DNA from 3 places in the Paenibacillus sp. FSL K6-2859 genome. Region 3 is predicted to be linked to each of the others. Evidence: a T-box and tRNA genes for the amino acid it is inferred to sense, from the RefSeq annotation. Region 3 holds a T-box; the other regions hold tRNA genes.

Region 1 (5,242 bases), 5.1 Mb from region 3:
CAGCAGAGCGCAAGTATCAGATACATCTCAAACATGCAAAGAGCATTGGATTAAATAGCAGTCAGATGTAGCCGCTAGCCAAATGAAAATATAGGAGGGATCAACATGCTAAGAATGTTAGCTATAGGAGTACTGGTCATATCAGTTGTGTTGTTAAGTGTAATTGTATTCCGGAAAAAGCTTGGCTTTGGATGGCTTAGTCTGTTCGGAGCTCATTTGGTACTGGCTGCGCTCGCGATATATGTAGTGAATTTCTCGGGTTTAATCACACAAGTTCATATTCCCCTGAATCCTGCAACCATAGGCGCAGTAACGGTTCTTGGCCTTCCAGGCGTTGTAATGTTAATAGGATTAAGAATTATTTTGTTTTAATGCTTGACGTGAGTTTGAAAAATATGATACATTAAGTCTCGCCCCTTTGGACAAGATGTTGATTAACAACTTGCTGAAACAGTAAGCGAAAAAAAGAAATTAAAAAAACGCTTGACGAAAACAAAGGTGCTGTGATATATTATAAAGGTCGCTGCTGACAAGCAACGACGACGAAAGATGAGACATTGATCTTTGAAAACTGAACAACGAGTGAGTAGGAAATCACGAAAGTGAAATCCAAAATTAGAGAATTAATTTTCTCGTCAGATGTTTCAAAGTGAGCATATCGCTCTTTTCAATACTAATTGGAGAGTTTGATCCTGGCTCAGGACGAACGCTGGCGGCGTGCCTAATACATGCAAGTCGAGCGGAGTTAATTTGAAAGCTTGCTTTCAAATTAACTTAGCGGCGGACGGGTGAGTAACACGTAGGCAACCTGCCCCTTAGACTGGGATAACTACCGGAAACGGTAGCTAATACCGGATAATTTCTTTTTTCTCCTGAAGAAAGAATGAAAGACGGAGCAATCTGTCACTGAGGGATGGGCCTGCGGCGCATTAGCTAGTTGGTGGGGTAACGGCCCACCAAGGCGACGATGCGTAGCCGACCTGAGAGGGTGAACGGCCACACTGGGACTGAGACACGGCCCAGACTCCTACGGGAGGCAGCAGTAGGGAATCTTCCGCAATGGACGAAAGTCTGACGGAGCAACGCCGCGTGAGTGATGAAGGTTTTCGGATCGTAAAGCTCTGTTGCCAGGGAAGAACGTCCGGTAGAGTAACTGCTACCGGAGTGACGGTACCTGAGAAGAAAGCCCCGGCTAACTACGTGCCAGCAGCCGCGGTAATACGTAGGGGGCAAGCGTTGTCCGGAATTATTGGGCGTAAAGCGCGCGCAGGCGGTCATTTAAGTCTGGTGTTTAAACCTTGGGCTCAACCTGAGGTCGCACTGGAAACTGGGTGACTTGAGTACAGAAGAGGAAAGTGGAATTCCACGTGTAGCGGTGAAATGCGTAGATATGTGGAGGAACACCAGTGGCGAAGGCGACTTTCTGGGCTGTAACTGACGCTGAGGCGCGAAAGCGTGGGGAGCAAACAGGATTAGATACCCTGGTAGTCCACGCCGTAAACGATGAGTGCTAGGTGTTAGGGGTTTCGATACCCTTGGTGCCGAAGTTAACACAGTAAGCACTCCGCCTGGGGAGTACGGTCGCAAGACTGAAACTCAAAGGAATTGACGGGGACCCGCACAAGCAGTGGAGTATGTGGTTTAATTCGAAGCAACGCGAAGAACCTTACCAGGTCTTGACATCCCTCTGAATCCACTAGAGATAGTGGCGGCCTTCGGGACAGAGGAGACAGGTGGTGCATGGTTGTCGTCAGCTCGTGTCGTGAGATGTTGGGTTAAGTCCCGCAACGAGCGCAACCCTTAACTTTAGTTGCCAGCAAGTAAAGTTGGGCACTCTAGAGTGACTGCCGGTGACAAACCGGAGGAAGGTGGGGATGACGTCAAATCATCATGCCCCTTATGACCTGGGCTACACACGTACTACAATGGCCGGTACAACGGGAAGCGAAGCCGCGAGGTGAAGCCAATCCCATCAAAGCCGGTCTCAGTTCGGATTGCAGGCTGCAACTCGCCTGCATGAAGTCGGAATTGCTAGTAATCGCGGATCAGCATGCCGCGGTGAATACGTTCCCGGGTCTTGTACACACCGCCCGTCACACCACGAGAGTTTACAACACCCGAAGTCGGTGGGGTAACCCGCAAGGGAGCCAGCCGCCGAAGGTGGGGTAGATGATTGGGGTGAAGTCGTAACAAGGTAGCCGTATCGGAAGGTGCGGCTGGATCACCTCCTTTCTATGGAGAATCGTCTTCTGCAATGAAGACATTCAAATCGGAAGTTAAACTTCCAAAATAGGACCTTTGGGTTCGAACACTCACTCGTGTTCAGTTTTGAAAGAGCAAGTCTCTTTCGTATGCGTTTGGTGGCGATAGCGGAGGGGTTCCACACGTACCCATCCCGAACACGACCGTTAAGCCCTCCAGCGCCGATGGTACTTGGACCGAAGGGTCCTGGGAGAGTAGGACGCCGCCAAGCGGACAACCATTATTTGGTTGATTCACAATGTTATATATGTTATATGGGCTTTTAGCTCAGTTGGTTAGAGCGCACCTCTGATAAGGGTGAGGTCGGTGGTTCGAGTCCACCAAGGCCCACCATATGACATTATAGAGTAACGAGGCCTCCGAAAAGTAATCGGAATTAGCTTCGAAGCTACACTTCACTTTTTGGAGTGAATTTCATGGGGCCATAGCTCAGCTGGGAGAGCGCCTGCCTTGCAAGCAGGAGGTCAGCGGTTCGATCCCGCTTGGCTCCACCATAATTTTAATTCAATACCTTCTTTAAACTTGATCCTTGAAAACTGGATACCGAAACGAATTTGCGTTTTAGAACATCTTTTAGCAACTTGTGCAAACAAGTAAATGTTATTAGTGAGATGATTCCAAGAGAAATGTCATTGTATGATATTTTCCTACGGAAAAATCAAGGTTAAGCTAATAAGAGCACACGGAGGATGCCTAGGCGCCAGGAGCCGACGAAGGACGTGGCGAACAACGAAACTGCCTCGGGGAGCTGTAAGCAAGCTTTGATCCGGGGGTGTCCGAATGGGGAAACCCAGCTGTGGTAATTCGCAGTTACTCATCTCTGAACACATAGGAGATGTAGAGGCAGACCAGGGGAACTGAAACATCTAAGTACCCTGAGGAAGAGAAAACAATAGTGATTCCGTCAGTAGCGGCGAGCGAACGCGGAACAGCCTAAACCTAAGAGCTTGCTCTTAGGGGTTGTGGGACGTCTCACATGGAGTTACAAAGGAATATGGTAGGTGAAGAGGTCTGGAAAGGCCCGCGATAGAGGTAAAAGCCCTGTAACCTAAACTGTGTTCTCTCCGAGACGGATCCCGAGTAGTGCGGGGCACGTGAAACCCCGTATGAATCCAGCAGGACCATCTGCTAAGGCTAAATACTACCTGGCGACCGATAGTGAAACAGTACCGTGAGGGAAAGGTGAAAAGCACCCCGGAAGGGGAGTGAAATAGAACCTGAAACCGTGTGCTTACAAAAAGTCAGAGCCCTATTAATGGGTGATGGCGTGCCTTTTGTAGAATGAACCGGCGAGTTACGTTTAACATGCAAGGTTAAGTCGAGAAGACGGAGCCGCAGCGAAAGCGAGTCTGAATAGGGCGAATGAGTATGTGGACGTAGACCCGAAACCGTGTGATCTACCCCTGTCCAGGGTGAAGGTGCGGTAACACGCACTGGAGGCCCGAACCCACGCATGTTGAAAAATGCGGGGATGAGGTGGGGGTAGCGGAGAAATTCCAATCGAACTCGGAGATAGCTGGTTCTCCCCGAAATAGCTTTAGGGCTAGCCTCGGTATAAGAGTAGTGGAGGTAGAGCACTGATTGGGTGCGGGGTCCGCAAGGATTACCAAGCTCAGTCAAACTCCGAATGCCATATACTTATTGCCGGGAGTCAGACAGTGAGTGCTAAGATCCATTGTCAAAAGGGAAACAGCCCAGACCATCAGCTAAGGTCCCCAAGTGTGTGTTAAGTGGGAAAGGATGTGGAGTTGCACAGACAACCAGGATGTTGGCTTAGAAGCAGCCACCATTGAAAGAGTGCGTAATAGCTCACTGGTCGAGTGACTCTGCGCCGAAAATGTAACGGGGCTAAACACACCACCGAAGCTATGGCTAGATACGTATGTATCTGGGGTAGGGGAGCGTTGTATGTGGGTTGAAGGTGTACCGTAAGGAGCGCTGGACAGCATACAAGTGAGAATGCCGGTATGAGTAACGAAAAGATCAGTGAGAATCTGATCCGCCGAAAGCCCAAGGTTTCCTGAGGAAGGCTCGTCCGCTCAGGGTAAGTCGGGACCTAAGGCGAGGCCGAAAGGCGTAGTCGAAGGACAACAGTTTGAAATTACTGTACCACCGTAATCCGCTATGAGCGATGGGGTGACGCAGGAGGGTAGTGACGCGGACTGATGGATATGTCCGTCTAAGCAGTGAGGCTGATGTGTAGGCAAATCCGCACATCGTTAAGGCTGGGCTGTGATGGGGAGCGAAAATTACAGTAGCGAAGGTCATGATCTCACACTGCCAAGAAAAGCCTCTAGCCAGGAGAAGGTGCCCGTACCGCAAACCGACACAGGTAGGCGAGAAGAGAATTCTAAGGCGCGCGGAAGAACTCTCGTTAAGGAACTCGGCAAAATGACCCCGTAACTTCGGGAGAAGGGGTGCCCCGGTAGTGTGAATAGCACGAGGGGGCCGCAGTGAAAAGGCCCAAGCGACTGTTTAGCAAAAACACAGGTCTGTGCGAAGCCGCAAGGCGAAGTATACGGGCTGACGCCTGCCCGGTGCTGGAAGGTTAAGGGGAGTGGTTAGGGGTAACCCGAAGCTATGAACCGAAGCCCCAGTAAACGGCGGCCGTAACTATAACGGTCCTAAGGTAGCGAAATTCCTTGTCAGGTAAATTCTGACCCGCACGAATGGCGTAACGACTTGGGCGCTGTCTCAACGAGAGATCCGGTGAAATTTTAATACCTGTGAAGATGCAGGTTACCCGCGACAAGACGGAAAGACCCCATGGAGCTTTACTGCAGCTTGATATTGAATTTGGGTACGATCTGTACAGGATAGGTGGGAGCCGTAGAAATCGGAGCGCAAGCTTCGGTGGAGGCGCCGTTGGGATACCACCCTGATCGTATCTAGGTTCTAACCTAGTACCGTAATCCGGTACGGGGACCGTGTCAGGCGGGCAGTTTGACTGGGGCGGTCGCCTCCTAAAGAGTAACGGAGG
Region 2 (5,242 bases), 960 kb from region 3:
CTTTCCCACTTAACACACACTTGGGGACCTTAGCTGATGGTCTGGGCTGTTTCCCTTTTGACAATGGATCTTAGCACTCACTGTCTGACTCCCGGCAATAAGTATATGGCATTCGGAGTTTGACTGAGCTTGGTAATCCTTGCGGACCCCGCACCCAATCAGTGCTCTACCTCCACTACTCTTATACCGAGGCTAGCCCTAAAGCTATTTCGGGGAGAACCAGCTATCTCCGAGTTCGATTGGAATTTCTCCGCTACCCCCACCTCATCCCCGCATTTTTCAACATGCGTGGGTTCGGGCCTCCAGTGCGTGTTACCGCACCTTCACCCTGGACAGGGGTAGATCACACGGTTTCGGGTCTACGTCCACATACTAAATCGCCCTATTCAGACTCGCTTTCGCTGCGGCTCCGTCTTCTCGACTTAACCTTGCATGTTAAACGTAACTCGCCGGTTCATTCTACAAAAGGCACGCCATCACCCATTAATAGGGCTCTGACTTTTTGTAAGCACACGGTTTCAGGTTCTATTTCACTCCCCTTCCGGGGTGCTTTTCACCTTTCCCTCACGGTACTGTTTCACTATCGGTCGCCAGGTAGTATTTAGCCTTAGCAGATGGTCCTGCTGGATTCATACGGGGTTTCACGTGCCCCGCACTACTCGGGATCCGTCTCGGAGAGAACACAGTTTAGGCTACAGGGCTTTTACCTCTATCGCGGGCCTTTCCAGACCTCTTCGCCTACCATATTCCTTTGTAACTCCATGTGAGACGTCCCACAACCCCTAAGAGCAAGCTCTTAGGTTTAGGCTGTTCCGCGTTCGCTCGCCGCTACTGACGGAATCACTATTGTTTTCTCTTCCTCAGGGTACTTAGATGTTTCAGTTCCCCTGGTCTGCCTCTACATCTCCTATGTGTTCAGAGATGAGTAACTGCGAATTACCACAGCTGGGTTTCCCCATTCGGACACCCCCGGATCAAAGCTTGCTTACAGCTCCCCGAGGCAGTTTCGTTGTTCGCCACGTCCTTCGTCGGCTCCTGGCGCCTAGGCATCCTCCGTGTGCTCTTATTAGCTTAACCAATCGCTCTGGTTATTGGCTTATTCGCTCATCTTGTTTTAAACAGCGCTCTCGAATAAATCCGTTCGCATTTCTATTTAAAGCCAAAAGTCGCTTACAATCCAAAACCTTCGCTCAGCATCACTATTAATTCTTCACTTGTTTACACAAGTTTAGCTTAAAAGATGTTCTAAAACGCAAATTCGTTTCGGTATCCAGTTTTCAAGGATCAATGTTTAAAGAAGGTATTAAATTAAAATTATGGTGGAGCCAAGCGGGATCGAACCGCTGACCTCCTGCTTGCAAGGCAGGCGCTCTCCCAGCTGAGCTATGGCCCCATAAAAGATATAAAGTTATATGGTGGGCCTTGGTGGACTCGAACCACCGACCTCACCCTTATCAGAGGTGCGCTCTAACCAACTGAGCTAAAAGCCCATATAACATTGTGAATCAACCAAAGAATGGTTGTCCGCTTGGCGGCGTCCTACTCTCCCAGGACCCTTCGGTCCAAGTACCATCGGCGCTGGAGGGCTTAACGGTCGTGTTCGGGATGGGTACGTGTGGAACCCCTCCGCTATCGCCACCAAACGTATATGAAAGAGACTTACTCTTTCAAAACTGAACACGAGTGAGTGTTCGAACCCGAAGGTTCTATTGTGGAAGCTTAGCTTCCGATTTGAATGTCTTCATTGCAGAAGACGATTCTCCATAGAAAGGAGGTGATCCAGCCGCACCTTCCGATACGGCTACCTTGTTACGACTTCACCCCAATCATCTACCCCACCTTCGGCGGCTGGCTCCCTTGCGGGTTACCCCACCGACTTCGGGTGTTGTAAACTCTCGTGGTGTGACGGGCGGTGTGTACAAGACCCGGGAACGTATTCACCGCGGCATGCTGATCCGCGATTACTAGCAATTCCGACTTCATGCAGGCGAGTTGCAGCCTGCAATCCGAACTGAGACCGGCTTTGATGGGATTGGCTTCACCTCGCGGCTTCGCTTCCCGTTGTACCGGCCATTGTAGTACGTGTGTAGCCCAGGTCATAAGGGGCATGATGATTTGACGTCATCCCCACCTTCCTCCGGTTTGTCACCGGCAGTCACTCTAGAGTGCCCAACTTTACTTGCTGGCAACTAAAGTTAAGGGTTGCGCTCGTTGCGGGACTTAACCCAACATCTCACGACACGAGCTGACGACAACCATGCACCACCTGTCTCCTCTGTCCCGAAGGCCGCCACTATCTCTAGTGGATTCAGAGGGATGTCAAGACCTGGTAAGGTTCTTCGCGTTGCTTCGAATTAAACCACATACTCCACTGCTTGTGCGGGTCCCCGTCAATTCCTTTGAGTTTCAGTCTTGCGACCGTACTCCCCAGGCGGAGTGCTTACTGTGTTAACTTCGGCACCAAGGGTATCGAAACCCCTAACACCTAGCACTCATCGTTTACGGCGTGGACTACCAGGGTATCTAATCCTGTTTGCTCCCCACGCTTTCGCGCCTCAGCGTCAGTTACAGCCCAGAAAGTCGCCTTCGCCACTGGTGTTCCTCCACATATCTACGCATTTCACCGCTACACGTGGAATTCCACTTTCCTCTTCTGTACTCAAGTCACCCAGTTTCCAGTGCGACCTCAGGTTGAGCCCAAGGTTTAAACACCAGACTTAAATGACCGCCTGCGCGCGCTTTACGCCCAATAATTCCGGACAACGCTTGCCCCCTACGTATTACCGCGGCTGCTGGCACGTAGTTAGCCGGGGCTTTCTTCTCAGGTACCGTCACTCCGGTAGCAGTTACTCTACCGGACGTTCTTCCCTGGCAACAGAGCTTTACGATCCGAAAACCTTCATCACTCACGCGGCGTTGCTCCGTCAGACTTTCGTCCATTGCGGAAGATTCCCTACTGCTGCCTCCCGTAGGAGTCTGGGCCGTGTCTCAGTCCCAGTGTGGCCGTTCACCCTCTCAGGTCGGCTACGCATCGTCGCCTTGGTGGGCCGTTACCCCACCAACTAGCTAATGCGCCGCAGGCCCATCCCTCAGTGACAGATTGCTCCGTCTTTCATTCTTTCTTCAGGAGAAAAAAGAAATTATCCGGTATTAGCTACCGTTTCCGGTAGTTATCCCAGTCTAAGGGGCAGGTTGCCTACGTGTTACTCACCCGTCCGCCGCTAAGTTATTTTGAAAGCAAGCTTTCAAAATAACTCCGCTCGACTTGCATGTATTAGGCACGCCGCCAGCGTTCGTCCTGAGCCAGGATCAAACTCTCCAATTAGTATTGAAAAGAGCGATATGCTCATTTTGAAACATCTGACGAGAAAATTAATTCTCTAATTTTGGATTTCACTTTCGTGATTTCCCACTCACTCGTTGTTCAGTTTTCAAAGATCAATGTCTCTCATTTCGTCGTCGTTGTTTGTCAGCGGCGACCTTTATAATATATCACAGTGTTTCATTGTTTGGCAAGTCTTTTTTTTGAAAAAGTTTTTTTCAATTTTTCTTGCCTTTCGCTTCCCTTTTACACAAGCAAAAGGAGCGCGAGATATAATTTATCACGAGCACTCCTTTTTAGTCAAGCTATTTTATTAAAAAATCTTAAATTCATATAAGACTCTTGCATTTACCGCCTATCCTTAGTGTTTATACTGAGAAGAACGTCCACCCCACGCATACTTGGAAAGTTCTTTCTGAGGAGCAAAACGAGCATACATACGAAATACAGTCTTATATCTATTGGCGATGGCATGCCTGATATTTTGGTCCAAGCGCTGATCGCTCAAATCTAACAGCATCTCATCAAGTTCTTTCCGCAAAACATAATCCAGTTCCTTGCATTCTTTTTCGTTGAACAACATTCCCAACATATGCTTGGCCTCCTTCATGAAGTTGCAAGTAACACATTCACTAAAACCCAAAACCCCTTGTACATAATTAGTTAGTCCATCTCATGGAGAAAGCTGCCTTAAGATCCTACTACACTAGATTAACCGGAGTACTCTTTTTATAACCATAATTATTAAAAATTCCCTTTATGGTTTCTCCACGATTATATACTTCTGACCTTTAGGCAATCCTTGGATGAATGGTTTTAATGGTATGCTCCATTCCCGGAAGTTTTATGATAAAAGCGAAAAAGTAATTGTACTTTCAATGATGGCAGCTACAAATAACAGGATTACTGTCCAAATAGATGCTGTAAGTGTTTGACGCATGAATGAAGTCCAGTCTACACCTCTGTTCTCTTTTTTAGTGGATGAGCTAAATATACTTGAAAGTACTTTCCCACCGAACTGAAGTCCAAATGCACAAGCAATAATGATCGCTGGAATCTCTATAATCCCATGTGGCAGCAGTCCTTTTACTATTAGTTCGAACAAATCCTGTCCTTGCAGTGCTGATAAATGAATCAGATAGCCGATAACCGCTCCGTTAATAAATAAGAATATGGCTGGCAGTATACCGAACAACGCTCCTAAAAATATGATAAGAACACCCTTGATGCTGTTATTCAAAAATATAAATACAAAGAAGCTCCATTGCGGATTAGAAGAATCTCTAAGGCTGCCACTGATTTCACTGAGCCCCTCTAATTGCTGAACCAATAGCTTCTCCAGACTGCTAGTAGCTACCCACCCTACAACAGCTCCTACTGCGAAGAGCAGACAGGATAGCAATAAAGCCTTCCGGATTGTTTTTAGATCTTTAATAAACGTGAAGAACGACAACATAAATACCCTCCTGAAATAGTGATCTCTGTTTCTTAGGTCATAACCTTGCGGTACGAGCATACATTTAGAACAAACAAGCATTTCGCATGGGAGAGGAGCGCTGTCATTATGAATTCTTTTTATGTATTCAGCGGCAAAAAGATTAAACGATTCATCTATATCTTCGCCGCTGTGCTTCTTGCTGCTGGAGTTGTCTATGTCGAGAGGGGAAACATAACCGTTTTTTCTGAATCCGGACCTTCCGCGATCTACAGTGTACCCACAGAGAAGAAGCTGATTGCCCTGACCTTCGATATTAGCTGGGGGGAGAAAAGACCCGAACCAATTTTGAAGGTACTTGAAGACAAGAAAGTGGACAAAGCCACCTTCTTCCTGTCTTCACCATGGAGTAAAACTCACCCAGACATTGTAACTAACATCAAAAATGCAGGTTTTGAAATTGGAAGTCATGGTCATAAACACGT
Region 3 (5,242 bases):
TTGAGCCGTATTTGACACCATTTCGTCGGTTTATTCCGCCACTCTTTGGTACGCTTGATATTTCCCCGATCATAGCACTGCTTGTCTTAGAATTTGCGGCAGGTGGACTCAAATCCATTTTGCACTTAATTTTTTAGGCAGAAGTGATGAAGACAGAAGTTTACGGGCATTTTCATCCCGATGAAAGACAATTTGTGGACAAGGCTTGGGAATGGGTTACCCATGCTGGAGAATATCATGAGACGAAACTGACCGAATTTCTAGATCCGCGCCAAGGATTTATTCTGCAAAGTCTCGTCAATCGGCATCCAGATGTTATCGTCAGATGGGAAGGCGGCCACCCTGAGGCAGAGCGGAAGCGAGCACTCATTGCGCCTGATTATCGTGATCTGGAACATGAGGACATGGAGCTGAAGGTTCTTGCGATAACCTCTGGTGAGCAAAAGTTTCTGGCGCTAGAGCATGGGGACTACATGGGCTCTATTCTGGGTGTTGGAGTAAAACGTGGCAAAATCGGTGATATTCATGTTCTGGACGATGGTTGTCATGTGGTAGTAGCTGCTGATATTGCAGATTATTTAGCCATGAATTTAACTGGAGTTCATCGAATACAGGTGAGCACGGAGGTACTGCCACTTTCTGCCTTGCGTAATAGTGAGGTGAAGCTGGAAATGATGGATTTGACTGTAGCGTCCCTACGATTGGATGGCATTGCCGCAGATGTAACACGGCTTAGCCGAAGCAAAATTCTTGCTCCCATCAAGGCTGGACGCGTTCGGGTAAATTGGAAAGTGGAAGAAGACCCTTCCTGCGGACTTAAAGATGGTGACATGGTATCTATTCAAGGATTTGGTCGATTCAAGGTTCTAGAGGTCGGTAGTTTGACGAAAAAGGGCCGATACCGTGTTCAGGTTGGTAAATTTGTGTGAATCCCTTGCAGGAATCCGGCTTTACTTGTCGAAATTGATTATTTCGAGGGAATCAAACATTTTTAAAGCAGGACGCCGATATTTTATAGAAGAGGCGAACCATGAATGGCAGTTGGAGCGTTGATATAATCCTCTGCCTTTACTTGAAGTACAGTCTTGCTTCTTTGTCTGCTGCGCAGGGTTGGTTCAGAGACTTAGAAGGTCCGAAATTTCTAGGAGGTGCACAGCATGCCATTAACACCGCTCGATATACATAACAAGGAGTTCTCTCGGAGACTTCGCGGTTATGATGAGGACGAGGTCAACGAATTTCTGGATCAAGTCATTAAGGATTACGAAAGTGTCATCCGTGAGAACAAAGAGCTGCAGAATCAGCTTTTGTCCATTCAAGAGCGTTTAGATCATTTTGTGAATATTGAAGAGAGTTTATCGAAAACGATCTTAGTCGCTCAGGAAGCGGCGGATGATGTGAAGAACAACTCCAAGAAGGAATCGCAGCTCATTATCAAGGAAGCGGAAAAGAACGCGGATCGGATTATTAACGAAGCGTTATCCAAATCCCGTAAGGTTGCTATTGAGACTGAAGAATTGCGCAAGCAAGCTTCGATCTATCGCACTCGTTTTCGCACATTGGTGGAAGCACAGCTTGAGCTGTTGTCTCAGGATGACTGGAATGCCTTGGAGAGTCGTGAGGCAAGCGAGAGCGTAACTTTTAAGGATGATGTTCTACATCGTATCTGATGCATTATGACGATTGAATGCTGATTTGGTGTGTGATTAGGCCAGATCTGGGGCTTAATGGTCTTCGATCAGATTAGAGGGAATTCCCTCTAATTTATAATTTCATGCTAAATCGGCTAAATAGAGGGAGTTATTCCCTCTATTTTTATTTTCCGCTAAAATCGATCATAATAAAGTATTCAGCCTACACTGGTATACTCCTAATTGCGGATTTCGCTAGCGGTTGTTGACATTTAGACTTAAAAAGTCTATAAATAGAACATATCTGTATAATGTTTATATGTATTCGATGACGGGACAAGTACGACAAGGTAACGTTCTCCAGAGAGTCGGCGATTGCTGAGAGCCGATTGTTCGAACCCTGCCGGAAGATCTTCCCCTAGAAGTTAAGCTGAAGCGTTGATCGTGCGTAAGCTTAGCCGTCTGCCGGACGTTACACCGGACCTGTGCATGAGATTTACGCACAGGACTGAGATTGTGCTGAATACATTCCCCTTAAGGATGTGCTCATGCGCAGAATTAGGGTGGTATCGCGAGCGTTGTCTCGCCCCTTTGGGGGTGGGATGACGCTTATTTTGTTGTTCCGGGGTGGCCATCCCCCTAAATCCCCCTTTCTAAGGGGGACCCCAAGGGCTGCCGCCCTCTGGACACCGGCAATGTAAAGCCTCGTGCATATAGGTACGGTGGTGGAAGCGAACGGACTCATGTGGCTGAAGGAGCGGCCCTTCTTAGGCTCCCCTGGCGGGTTAGCCTGCGGGGCCTTCACTGCTAGAGCAGACCGGCGTTTCACTCGCCGCTCCATGTGGCACCCCGAGCCAGTGCTGCCCTACGGGATCGCGGCTCGGATGCCTGAGATAAAGCGTGCCGCTTACGGCTTTACAGACTAAACCATGAAAGGATTGACCATCACATGCAAAAAGTAGATGTCAAAGAAAAAGCGCGGGCAAGAGATGTCCGCATACTGAAGAAATGGAGCGACGAAAATACGTTCCGTAAATCCATGGAGAATCGTGAAGGACGTCCGAACTATGTATTTTACGAAGGTCCTCCTACAGCCAATGGTGCTCCGCATATCGGGCACGTGCTGGGCCGTGTAATCAAGGATTTCATCGGTCGTTACCAAACGATGAAAGGCTACCGCGTGGTTCGTAAAGCCGGCTGGGATACACATGGTCTGCCAGTAGAACTAGGTGTACAAAAGAAGCTTGGCATCTCCGGCAAACAAGAGATCGAGGAATATGGCGTAGAAAAATTCATTCAGGAATGTAAAGACAGCGTCTTTGGTTATGAGAAGCAATGGCGCGAGTTTACTGAGGGTATCGGATACTGGACGGATCTGGATAATCCTTACGTAACTTTGGATAACACGTATATCGAGAGCGTGTGGAACATCTTGGCTACTGTGCATGACAAAGGATTGCTCTACCGCGGACACCGCGTTAGTCCTTACTGCCCTAGCTGCCAGACTACCCTAAGCTCCCATGAAGTAGCCCAAGGCTACAAGACCGTCAAGGATCTCAGTGCGACTGCAAAGTTCAAACTGGATGACAGTGGAGACTACGTACTAGCTTGGACGACTACACCTTGGACGCTGCCAGCGCATATGGCATTAGCCATGAACCCTGACATGGACTATGTACGTGTACAACAAGAAGATGGTATCTACATTGTTGCCAAAAATTTGGTGGAGGAAGTAATGAAAGGCGAGCACACAGTCCTTTCTACACATAAAGGTTCCGAGTTTATCGGCAAAACTTACGCTCCTCCATTCGGATACATCAAGGCAGAGAAAAGCAATGTCATCGTAGGTGCTTCCTTCGTTACAGATTCCAGTGGTACAGGGATTGTTCACATGGCACCAGCGCATGGCGAAGATGACTACAAGACTTGCCGCGAGAACGGCATCAGCTTCGTGAACGTGGTTGATAACTCCGGTAAGTATACGGATGTAGTGTCTGATTTTGCTGGACGCTTCGTGAAGGATTGCGATTTGGATATCGTTAAAGCTTTGTCTGAAAAAGGACTGCTTTACGGCAAAGAAAAATACGAGCACAGCTATCCGTTCTGCTGGCGTTGTGATACACCACTCTTGTACTACGCAACAGACAGCTGGTTCATCAACACTACAGCGATCAAAGATCAGCTGATTGCTAATAACAACAGCGTAGATTGGTATCCTGAGCATGTACGTGAAGGCCGTTTCGGGAAGTTCCTGGATGAACTGGTGGACTGGAATATCAGCCGTAATCGTTACTGGGGGACACCGCTTAATGTTTGGGTATGTCAAGAAACGGGCAAAGAGTTCGCTCCACACAGCATTGAAGAACTAAGAGCGATGGCGATTGGCGATGTACCTGAGGATATCGAGCTGCATAAGCCTTTTGTAGATAAGATCAAGCTGCGCAGTCCTTTCAGCGAAGGTGCAGAGATGGTTCGCACACCGGAGGTTATCGATGTTTGGTTCGATAGTGGTTCGATGCCATTTGCGCAAAGTCATTATCCATTTGAGAACGAGGATAAGCTGAATGATCAATATCCAGCAGATATGATCTGTGAAGGGATCGACCAGACACGTGGATGGTTCTATAGCTTACTAGCTGTATCTACCTTGTTTAAAGGTAAAGCTCCATATAAAGCTGTTATTGCTCACGGTCATATCCTTGATGAGAATGGTCAAAAAATGTCCAAATCAAAAGGCAATGTTATTGATCCTTGGGATATCATGAACGATTACGGCACGGATGCTTTCCGTTGGGCAATTCTGTCCGATAGTGCACCGTGGAATAACAAACGTTTCTCTCGTGGTCTTGTAGGGGAAACCAAATCCAAAGTTGTAGATACACTGGTGAATACGCATGCGTTCTTGACGCTTTATGCAGGCATCGATGGTTATGATCCTGCCGATCATCCTTTTAAAGTGTCGGAACATAAGCTGGACCGCTGGATTTTGTCCCGTCTGAACAGCTTGATTCTTTTGGTAGACAAAGGACTTGCAGTAAATGACTTCGTGAATACATCCAAAGGTATTGAGAACTTTATAGATGAGCTGAGCAACTGGTATATCCGTCGTTCCCGTGACCGTTTCTGGGGTAGTGGTCTAGGTGAAGATAAGCTGGATGCTTACCGTACACTGACTCATGTGCTTTTAAAGACCGCGTCTTTGATGGCTCCATTTACACCGATGTTGTCTGAAGATATCTTCACGAACCTTGGCGGCGGAGAAAGTGTGCATTTAGCAGATTATCCGGTTGCTGATGAAAGCTTGATCGATAAAGAGCTGGAAGAGGATATGGAAAGTGCGAGACAAATCGTTGAGCTGGCGCGTAATGTGCGTAACGAAACAGGCATTAAGAATCGTCAACCGCTGTCTGAGCTGATCGTTTCGATGAACCGCGACTTTCATTTGGCTGAGTATGAAGAGATCATTAAAGACGAGATCAACATCAAGAACATCGTGCTAGAGACTAGCGACAGTGGATTTGTTGACTTCACACTCAAGCTGAATCTTAAAGTTGCGGGTAAAAAATACGGTAAAAACGTCGGCTTCCTGCAAGGCTTCCTGAAAGCTTTGG

What was found. The T-box of region 3 lies ahead of ileS (isoleucine--tRNA ligase). A T-box ahead of a tRNA ligase gene usually reads a tRNA of that ligase, here a tRNA-Ile.
Region 1: it encodes a tRNA-Ile, which carries the amino acid that the T-box ahead of ileS (isoleucine--tRNA ligase) is inferred to sense. The anticodon was not compared.
Region 2: it encodes a tRNA-Ile, which carries the amino acid that the T-box ahead of ileS (isoleucine--tRNA ligase) is inferred to sense. The anticodon was not compared.

Annotation. Positions count from the first base shown of each region.
Region 1 covers NZ_JBBOYU010000001.1:139,782-145,023, forward strand. The annotation lists gene MHB64_RS00655 (DUF2508 family protein) at 1-71, shown strand, start outside; gene MHB64_RS00660 (pro-sigmaK processing inhibitor BofA family protein) at 115-372, shown strand; rRNA gene MHB64_RS00665 (16S ribosomal RNA) at 675-2,232, shown strand; rRNA gene rrf (5S ribosomal RNA) at 2,357-2,473, shown strand; tRNA gene MHB64_RS00675 (tRNA-Ile) at 2,519-2,595, shown strand; tRNA gene MHB64_RS00680 (tRNA-Ala) at 2,681-2,756, shown strand; rRNA gene MHB64_RS00685 (23S ribosomal RNA) at 2,925-5,242, shown strand, end outside.
Region 2 covers NZ_JBBOYU010000001.1:6,185,977-6,191,218, forward strand. The annotation lists rRNA gene MHB64_RS27605 (23S ribosomal RNA) at 1-1,077, opposite strand, end outside; tRNA gene MHB64_RS27610 (tRNA-Ala) at 1,318-1,393, opposite strand; tRNA gene MHB64_RS27615 (tRNA-Ile) at 1,414-1,490, opposite strand; rRNA gene rrf (5S ribosomal RNA) at 1,527-1,643, opposite strand; rRNA gene MHB64_RS27625 (16S ribosomal RNA) at 1,768-3,325, opposite strand; gene MHB64_RS27630 (hypothetical protein) at 3,684-3,914, opposite strand; gene MHB64_RS27635 (stage II sporulation protein M) at 4,167-4,775, opposite strand; gene pdaB (polysaccharide deacetylase family sporulation protein PdaB) at 4,887-5,242, shown strand, end outside.
Region 3 covers NZ_JBBOYU010000001.1:5,224,482-5,229,723, reverse strand. The annotation lists gene MHB64_RS23395 (YggT family protein) at 1-137, shown strand, start outside; gene MHB64_RS23390 (YlmH family RNA-binding protein) at 147-929, shown strand; gene MHB64_RS23385 (DivIVA domain-containing protein) at 1,158-1,670, shown strand; T-box leader at 1,951-2,225, shown strand; gene ileS (isoleucine--tRNA ligase) at 2,581-5,242, shown strand, end outside.